Regions from separate parts of the Agarivorans sp. 2_MG-2023 genome, predicted to be linked through region 2. Evidence: predicted binding sites of a transcription regulator. Region 2 holds the regulator's gene; each other region holds the start of a gene.
What was found. The regulator NrdR, encoded in region 2, represses ribonucleotide reductase genes. The targets are predictions, from matches to a motif close to AAACACNANATNTNGTGTTT.
Positions count from the first base shown of each region.

Region 1: the regulator NrdR is predicted to act here: its motif matches at 1,987-2,006, upstream of nrdA (class 1a ribonucleoside-diphosphate reductase subunit alpha).
Region 3: the regulator NrdR is predicted to act here: its motif matches at 957-976, upstream of nrdD (anaerobic ribonucleoside-triphosphate reductase).

Region 1 covers NZ_JAUORQ010000009.1:101,021-104,303, reverse strand. Annotated here, with positions in the region: gene nrdA (class 1a ribonucleoside-diphosphate reductase subunit alpha) at 1-1,925, opposite strand, end outside; gene Q4549_RS14685 (HAD family hydrolase) at 2,215-2,892, opposite strand; gene ubiG (bifunctional 2-polyprenyl-6-hydroxyphenol methylase/3-demethylubiquinol 3-O-methyltransferase UbiG) at 2,885-3,283, opposite strand, start outside.
Region 2 covers NZ_JAUORQ010000003.1:138,472-141,754, reverse strand. Annotated here, with positions in the region: gene Q4549_RS05700 (ribbon-helix-helix domain-containing protein) at 1-269, opposite strand, end outside; gene Q4549_RS05695 (DJ-1/PfpI family protein) at 342-902, opposite strand; gene nrdR (transcriptional regulator NrdR) at 1,258-1,707, shown strand; gene ribD (bifunctional diaminohydroxyphosphoribosylaminopyrimidine deaminase/5-amino-6-(5-phosphoribosylamino)uracil reductase RibD) at 1,708-2,841, shown strand; gene Q4549_RS05680 (riboflavin synthase) at 2,841-3,283, shown strand, end outside.
Region 3 covers NZ_JAUORQ010000025.1:2,490-5,772, reverse strand. Annotated here, with positions in the region: gene rsxB (electron transport complex subunit RsxB) at 1-179, opposite strand, end outside; gene rsxA (electron transport complex subunit RsxA) at 189-767, opposite strand; gene nrdD (anaerobic ribonucleoside-triphosphate reductase) at 1,114-3,234, shown strand; gene nrdG (anaerobic ribonucleoside-triphosphate reductase-activating protein) at 3,235-3,283, shown strand, end outside.

The DNA.
Region 1 (3,283 bases), on a different contig from region 2:
ATAAATCCACGTGGTGGTTCAATACCATTGGTCGCGTTAGAGATTTGGCTTGAGGTCTCTGATGGCATTAATGCCGACAGGGTAGAGTTGCGCAAACCATGCGTAGTGATTTCTTCGCGTAGCTCTTCCCAATCATAATGCAGCGGTTCGTCACTGAGTTTATCTAGAGACTTTTTGTAAGTATCGATAGGCAATACGCCTTGCGAGTACGTTGTCTCGTTAAACATTGGACAAGCACCTTGCTCTTTGGCTAAACGCATAGAGGCTTTTAATAGCCAGTATTGAATAGCTTCAAAGGTTCGGTGAGTTAAGTTGTTAGCACTGCCGTCACTGTATTTAGTGCCGTTTTTGGCCAAGTAATAGGCGTAGTTAATCACGCCTATGCCTAAGGTACGGCGACCGTCAGAGCCTTTTTTCGCGGCTTTGATTGGGTAATCTTGGTAGTCGAGTAAGCTATCTAAAGCGCGTACCGCTAAGTCTGATAACTCTTCTAGCTCGTCTAGGTTTTCAATGGCACCTAGGTTAAAGGCCGATAAAGTACAAAGGGCAATTTCGCCGTTTTCATCATGTACATGCTGCAGCGGCTTAGTGGGTAAGGCAATTTCTAAACACAGGTTAGATTGACGTACCGGGGCTTGAGCTGGGTCAAATGGGCTGTGCGTATTACAGTGATCAACGTTTTGAATGTAGATCCGACCTGTTGACGCGCGCTCTTGCATTAACAAAGAGAATAAATCGACCGCCTTAATCTGTTCTTTACGAATACTCGGGTCTTTTTCGTATTGCTCATACAATCGTTCAAATTTGTCTTGGTCTTCAAAGAAGGCGTCGTATAAACCTGGAGTATCACTAGGCGAGAACAGGGTGATGTTTTCGCCTTTTACCAAACGTTGGTACATCAATTTGTTTAACTGAACACCGTAATCCATATGGCGAACACGGTTATCTTCTACACCACGGTTGTTCTTAAGTACTAATAGTGACTCTACTTCTAAGTGCCAGAATGGGTAGAAAATGGTTGCAGCTCCACCACGAACACCGCCTTGTGAACAACATTTAACCGCAGTTTGGAAGTACTTATAGAATGGAATACAACCTGTGTGGAAGGCTTCGCCACCACGAATTTCACTGCCTAGGGCACGAATGCGACCAGCGTTGATACCAATACCTGCACGTTGCGACACGTAAGTAACAATAGAAGACGCTGTTGCGTTAATAGACTCTAAGCTATCGCCACACTCTATCAGTACACAAGAGCTGAACTGACGAGTAGGGGTACGAACGCCCGACATAATCGGCGTTGGCAAAGAGATTTTGAACTTAGAGGTCGCATCATAAAAGCGACGGATGTAGGTTAAACGAACCGATTTATCGTAGTGAGCAAATAAACACGCCGCCACCAAAATATACAAGAACTGTGCGCTTTCAAAAATCTCGCCGCTGACTCGGTTCTGAACAAGGTACTTGCCTTCTAATTGCTTAACTGCTCCGTATGAAAAGTCCATATCGCGCCAGTGGTCGATAAAGTCGTCCATTTGGGCGAACTCTTCAGGTGTGTAATCTTTTAGCAAATGCATGTCGTAACGACCTGCTTCGCATTGCTTTACAACGTGGTCGTAAAGCGCTGGCGGTTCAAACTGGCCATAAGCTTTCTTACGAAGATGGAACACGGCTAAACGTGCAGCCAAAAATTGATAATCTGGGGTTTCTTGTGAGATTAAATCCGCAGCAGATTTAATAATGGTTTCATGAATATCTTTGGTCGCCATACCGTCGTAGAACTGGATGTGAGATTTAAGTTCTACTTGCGATACCGATACGTTTTTTAGGCCTTTAGCGGCCCAAGTAATCACTCGGTGGATCTTATCTAAGTTGATCGCTTCTTGTTTACCGCTTCGTTTGGTTATCAGAAGATCTTTATTCATGAAGGGGAGGCCCTGTATCCTAATTTTTGCTGCTGCTTATCTAGTACTGCTATTTGCTGTTAGCCACTAGATATAGTGTTTTTAAAATCTATGGGTACAAGATAATGAGGTTTTGGCTTTTTCGCAAGCTCTAGCAGAAAAGAAGAAATTGTGTATAACTTGCAGATAACTCACATATGTTAGTGCTCACTAACTAGCTATCTATATAAGCTGGCTAGCTGGCATTAATGCAAGTTTTTTTTCGTAAAATTTTACTCAAAAAATTTATTTTTATAAAACTTGAAGCTGCCTACAATTCGCTCAGCCAGTCGCTTATAGTTTGTTCGAGTTGCTCACTTTTTTCACAGTGTAAATCAGCAGCCCAAAGCTCTGTATTATCTTGCTCTGAAATGTAACCCCATAATGCGAGTAAAGTGGTCATGTTTGTGTTGTTGCCTGCGGCGATATCGCGCTCGGCATCTCCCACATATAGACAATGTAGAGGATCTACCTTGATGGTGTCGCAGGCAAGCAACATTGGCTCAGGATCGGGTTTTCGCTGGGCAATCGTATCGCCACCGACTAATACTGCGCATTGTTCAAATTCAGGGAAGTGAGCAAGTAGCTGTTTGCTTAGCCCTTCAGGCTTATTGGTAATCACACCCCAAGCAATCGAGTGCTGATTCAGCCATTGTAAAGCTTGCCTAATCCCTGAGAAGAAATCAGTGCCTTCACAAATGTGCTGTTGGTAGTAATCAAGCAGCTGTTGGCGTAACTCTGTTTGGGCTTGTTTTTCCCAGTCTGCCTCACCAAAACCTGCTTTGAGCAAACCTATAGCGCCGTGAGAGCTTAACTGGCGTGCTTGCGCCATACTAAGCGGAGCTCGTTGGTGTTTGGCTAATACATAGTTGGCTGCTGCGCCTAAATCGGGAGCAGTATCTAATAAGGTACCGTCTAAGTCGAATAATACCGCCGCTTGTTTAGTCATTGTTTAACTCCGGCTTTGCCAGTTGCACCATATAGTTAACATCAACATTGTTACTTAAGCGGAAGCTTTCAATCACCGGGAAAAACTGCACTCCGCTAATGGCCTCACTGCGTAGCGCATTGTCGTCAGCCCATGCTAACAATTCTGAGGGACGAATGAACTTATCATGCTGATGGGTGCCGTTAGGAACAATTTTGAGTAGCTTCTCTGCGGCTAAAATCATGTACAGGTAAGCTTTAGGGGTACGATTAATGGTGGACACAAAAATCTTGCCGCCAGGTTTCACTAATTGAGCACAAGCAGCAATCACCGAACCAGGGTCGGGCACGTGTTCAATCATCTCCATGCAAGTAACTACATCATAAGCTGCTGGATGTTCTTCGGCATGGGC
Region 2 (3,283 bases):
ACTAAGCGCTTGCCCTGATTTAAATGGGTAGTACAGGCGACCCTTAGCAATGAAGTAAAATTGCCCACTTTGCCTTCTCGCTGCAAAACTTCATGGTAAATCTGAGTTAGAAAACCTGCTAGGCTCAGTTCCGCTTCATCGGCTATTTGCTCTAATAGCTGCCAGAAAATCGCTTCTAAACGAACACTCGTGACCACACCGTCTAAACGCACCGAACGCGACTTTAATTCAAACAATTCGGCTTCAGTACCTGAATAGATCTCACACATAACAAATCTCACCATGATTAGATCGAAGTCTAATCATGGTACAAAACGTCAAAACTTGCTCTTTCATCTGGGCTATTTTAACAAGGCGTTAAATTGAGCTAGCCATTGAGGGTGGGCGGGCCATGCGGGAGCGGTGACCAAGTTTCCGTCTGTTATTGCTTGGTCTACGGCAATATCAGCATAGTCGCCGCCGGCTGCGGTTACTTCTGGCGCACAAGCAGGGTAGGCAGAAATGTGTCTGCCAGAGGCAATACCTGCCGCCGTTAACAATTGGGCACCATGGCATACCGCCGCTATGGGTTGCTGCTTATTGGCAAAGGTTTTGATGATCTCTAGCACTTGAGGGTTTAAGCGCAGGTATTCAGGCGCACGGCCGCCAGGCAACAATAGGGCGTCAAAATCATCGGCAACTATTTCACCAAAGCTGCCGTTAAGGGTAAAATTGTGCCCTGGCTTTTCGCTGTAAGTTTGGTCACCTTCAAAATCGTGAATCGCAGTTTTTATCTGCTCACCTGATTGCTTTTCTGGGCAAACAGCAACAACATTATGCCCTACCATTTGTAGTGCTTGAAACGGCACCATCAATTCATAATCTTCAACAAAATCGCCCGCAATAATAAGTACTTTAGCCATCACTCTCGCCTTAACAATTTATTTACATTTCATTGGCAGGATAAGGGCTAGCAGAGTGTAAGGGGTAGTAATTGGTTACTACACTACACTTGGCAAACAACGAAACTAATAAAAGTCTATTTTATTCAACAATTTATATTTGGCCGTTTGGGATTATAATTTTTAGATATTTAAAGCAAACTGAGCTTTGGTCTTCGCTTTTCACTTATTAAAAAGACAGTGCTAATAAAATGTTACTTGTTGCAGAGCACTCGTCCATTAATCCTTAAGTTTTCAGCGCTTAAGTTTTTTACTGATCTGTACCTTGGCCTGTTAAGCAGATAAAATCGTTACATATCTGACTAAAGGAACACCCATGCATTGTCCATTTTGCTCCGCCCATGAAACTAAGGTTATTGACTCACGTCTAGTGGCTGATGGCCATCAGGTGAGAAGACGCCGTGAGTGTTCAGAGTGCCATGAGCGCTTTACTTCATTTGAGTTAGCTGAATTGGTCATGCCTCGAGTCATTAAAGGTAATGGGATAAGAGAACCTTTTAACGAAGAGAAAATGCGAGCAGGCATGATGCGAGCGCTAGAGAAGCGTCCGGTGAGTGTTGACCAAGTTGAGCAGTCAGTAAATAAAATTAAGTCTCAACTTCGCGCCACCGGCGAGCGTGAAGTAGAAACCAAGTTCATTGGTAAGATTGTGATGGAGCAGCTGATTAGCCTCGATAAAGTGGCTTATGTGCGCTTTGCTTCGGTATACCACTCCTTTGAAGACATTAAAGAGTTTAGTGACGAAATTGCAAAGTTGGAAAAATAAGTGAGCTTTAGCCCTCAAGATTGCCAATACATGGCAAGAGCGCTACGCCTTGCTGAGTTAGGAACTTACACTACCGCGCCCAATCCAAATGTGGGTTGTGTACTGGTAAAAAACGGTCAGATTATTGGTGAAGGTTATCATCAAAAGGCTGGCGAGGGGCATGCAGAGGTTAATGCCGTTGCAAAGGCTAAAGAAGCTGGCTATAGCGTAGTGGGTGCACTTGCCTATGTCACCCTAGAGCCTTGCAGCCACGTAGGCCGAACGCCCGCTTGCGCAAGCATGTTGATTGAAGAGCAAGTCGCCGAAGTGATTATTGCGATGGTTGACCCTAATCCGCAAGTCGCTGGCCGAGGCATTGGTATGTTAGAACAGGCGAGCATTAAAGTTCGCTCTGGCTTAATGGAATCAGCGGCGAGGGCGCTAAACCCTGGCTTTTTATGCCGAGTGGAACGTAAGCGCCCATTTGTACGTTTAAAGCTGGCAGGCTCGATTGATGCCAAAACCGCTTTATCGAATGGCGAAAGTAAGTGGATTACTTCTTCTTATTCACGGAGCGATGTTCAACGTGAACGCGCTCGCAGCCATGCTATTTTGTCTACCGCTACCACTGTGCTTAGAGATAACGCGAGTTTAAATGTTCGCCATCATGAGTTAGGTAGTTTAACCCACCAACTAGAGCAACAGAGCTTACGCCAGCCATTGCGTATTGTGGTGGATCGTCAGCAACGTTTATCTGCGGCTTCTCAATCTTTAAACATATTCAAACATCCCAAGTCACTTTGGCTAGCGGGAACCCATCTTCAGCCGCAAGTAGCCGCTGATAAGCAATTTATCATAAGTGATTCAGACCAGAGCTTGAGTGAGTTGATGCAACAGCTAGCGGAAGCTGAAATCAACGATGTGTGGGTGGAAGCAGGAGCAAATTTTGCGGCTGCACTAATTAAAGCAAAGCTGGTCGACCAGCTAATTTGTTATCAAGCAGGTAAGTTGATGGGCGCCGATGCACAAAGCTTAATAGGCCTAGAGGGTTTTACTGAGATGAATCAGTTAAATTCTTGGCAATGCCTTGAAACCCGCCGCGTAGGCCCCGACATTAAAACTATCTGGATCCCACAAGCAAAGGGTGCACAATAATGTTTACTGGAATTATCGAAGCCCTTGGCATTATCAAGAGCATTGAAAAGCGCAGCGGAGACGTGCGTTTACATATCGCCTGTTCCAGTTTAGACATGGCTGATGTGCATCTGGGCGACAGTATCGCCGTAAATGGTATTTGCTTAACAGTCGTTGAATTTGGTAGTGATTACTTTTGCGCCGATGTTTCCACCGAGACTCTTAGTTTAACCTCTTTGGCTAAATGTAAGCAGGGCGATAAGGTGAACCTAGAAAAAGCTATGCTCGCCACTAATCGTTTTGGCGGCCATATTGTTAGCGGCCACGTAGATGGCTTAGCGGAAGTGGTAAGTATTAGCCCTAGTGCTAGGGCAGTAAACATTTGGTTAAAAGTTCCTAACGAGCTGGCTCGCTACATTGCTCATAAAGGTTCAATAACCGTAGATGGGATTAGTCTTACGGT
Region 3 (3,283 bases), on a different contig from region 2:
GCTTCTGCATAGGGGCGACAGCCTGGGTGGCCGCATTGTCCACACTGAGTTTGCGGGAGCAAGGCTTCTACTTGGTCGGCAATAGGGTTGCCTTCCACTTTATATTTTATTGCGGCATAACCCAGTATTGCTCCAAACACGAGAGCTAATAATGTAATGGCGATGAGTGCTTCTAACATTCTGATTTACTACTTAATTAATCCGGTGAATCCAACAAAAGCTAACGACATTAAGCCTGCGGTGATCATGGCGATTGCAGCACCTTTAAATGGCACTGGAATATCGGCAACCACTAAGCGCTCTCGCATCGCTGAAAACAATATGAGAACTAATGAGAAACCTGCAGCGGCGCCAAACCCGTAAATAATTGACTCAAACAAATCGTGTTGTTCGTTAATATTTAACAGCGCTACGCCTAGGACTGCACAGTTAGAGGTAATCAAAGGTAAGTAAATACCCAATACGCGGTGCAGAGCGGGGCTGGCTTTTTGAACAAACATCTCGGTAAATTGCACTACAACGGCAATCACCAAAATAAAACTCATGGTGCGCAAATACACTATATCTAGTGGTGCAAGAATATATTGCTCCACTAAATAAGAACACATAGAGGCGAGGGTGAGTACAAAAGTGGTTGCTAAGGCCATGCCTATTGCAGTTTCCACTTTACTGGATACACCCATAAATGGGCATAAGCCCAAAAATTTAACGAGTACAAAATTATTAACCAGCACGGTGCTAATCAATAACAACAAATATTCAGTCATTTAAGTAAGATGCAGCGAAACGAGCCGCTATTATCCTTGTTTGCGTGCCGTATAACAACCGCGAGTTCACTGTGGGAAAGGGCACAAAATATTGCTGTGATTAGTGGGTCATTTTTGTGCAAACAAATTGTCTTTCTTAGCTTCAATTGATCTTGATCATTGGTATTTGCTTTATGAATAAAATTACTCGACTACTATATCTAGTGGGTACTAAAATCCTTCACCACTAGATATGGAAAACCATCCTGTTTAACGCTTTTTGTATGCAGAACTCTCTGCAAAGCCTTTAACAACGTGGCTTCCAAACAATTTTATAGAATGAGTGAGTTAAATTGGAGCGTAAATCGTGAAAACAGTCGTGATAAAACGAGACGGAAGCCGTGTACCTTACGACGCGAAGCGAATTGTAGATGCCGTACTGAAAGCTGCTGAAGCTTTAGGAGTAAAGGATAACCTCGTAGCACTACAAATTACTCAGCAGGTCACTGAGCAGTTTTTGAATCAATCAGAAGTTGATATTAACGATATTCAATCGTCGGTAGAAAACTTCTTGATGGAAAGCGACAACAAAACACTGGCTCGTGCTTATATTGAATATCGCCATGATAGAGACGTTGCTCGCGATAAGCGTAGCGTGCTAAATAGCGAAATCAGAGGTCTGGTTGAGCAAAGCAATGCGGCACTGTTAAACGAGAACGCCAATAAAGACAGTAAAGTTATTCCTACTCAGCGTGACTTGTTAGCAGGTATTGTTGCTAAGCATTACGCAAAAACGCATTTACTTCCACGTGATGTTGTTAAAGCCCATGAAGCTGGTGAAATCCATTTTCACGATTTAGATTACGCACCGTTCTTCCCTATGTTTAACTGTATGTTGATTGACCTTGAAGGGATGTTAACCGGTGGTTTTAAAATGGGTAATGCCGAGATAGAAACGCCTAAGTCGATTTCTACGGCGACTGCTGTTACGGCACAAATTATTGCCCAAGTGGCTAGCCATATTTACGGCGGAACCACGATTAACCGTATCGATGAAATTCTGTCGCCCTATGTGCTTAAAAGCCATGAGAAACATTTAGCTACCGCTCAACAGTGGCAAATAGCAGACGCCGAAGCTTACGCTAAAGCACAAACTGAGAAAGAGTGTCACGACGCTTTTCAGTCACTTGAGTACGAAGTAAACACCTTGCATACCGCAAATGGTCAAACTCCGTTTGTTACATTTGGATTTGGTTTAGGTTCTTGCTGGGCCTCTCGCCTTATTCAGCGCTCAATTTTAGAGAACCGTATTGCAGGTTTGGGCAAAAATGCCAAAACAGCAGTGTTCCCTAAACTGGTGTTTGCAATTAAAGATGGCCTAAATCATAAGAAGTCTGACCCAAGTTACGACATTAAGCAGTTAGCTTTAGAGTGTGCGTCGAAACGCATGTACCCAGATATTCTTAACTATGAAAAAGTAGTAGAGGTCACCGGGTCATTTAAGACCCCAATGGGTTGCCGTAGCTTTTTAGGTCACTACCAAGAAGATGGTAAAGACATCCACGACGGCCGCAATAATTTAGGAGTGGTTAGCTTAAACTTACCGCGTATCGCTATTGAAGCTAAAGGTGACGAGCAACGCTTCTTTGAATTATTGGAGCAACGTTTAAGCGTGGCAAAAATGGGCCTAGATACACGTATAGACCGTTTAAAAGGCGTGAAAGCCAAAGTTGCTCCCATCTTGTACATGGAAGGCGCTTGTGGTGTTCGGCTTAACGCCGAAGATGACGTATCTAAGATCTTTGAAAACGGTCGTGCGTCAATTTCATTGGGTTACATTGGTTTACACGAAACAGTAAACGCGCTCTACGACAACAAAGACCACGTGTACGATAATAAACAACTTCAACAAAAAGCCCTTGGTATTGTTACTGCGCTTAAGCAAGCTACTCTTCGCTGGGAAAAAGAAAGCGGCTATGCATTTAGCTTGTACAGCACCCCAAGTGAAAACTTGTGTGATCGCTTCTGCCGCTTAGACGCTAAAAAGTTTGGTGTGATTGCTGACGTTACTGATAAAGGCTATTACACCAACAGCTTCCATTTAGATGTAGAGAAAAAAGTTAATCCGTTCGACAAAATCGATTTCGAATTACCTTACCCGTCGGTAACCAGTGGTGGTTTTATTTGTTATGGCGAATACCCAAACATGCAACACAACACTGAAGCTTTAGAAGACGTATGGGATTACAGCTACAGTCGCGTACCTTATTACGGCACCAATACACCGATAGATGAATGTTACGAGTGTGACTTTACTGGCGAGTTTAACTGCACTAGTAAAGGTTTCGAATGTCCTTCGTGCGGCAACACTGAAGCCAGCAAGGTATCGGTGACTCGACGAGTATGTGGTTATCTAGGTAGCCCAGATGCACGCCCGTTTAACTACGGTAAGCAAGAAGAAGTTAAACGACGAGTAAAACATCTATAAATGAACTACTTAAGCTATCATCCTATTGATGTAGTTAATGGACAAGGTA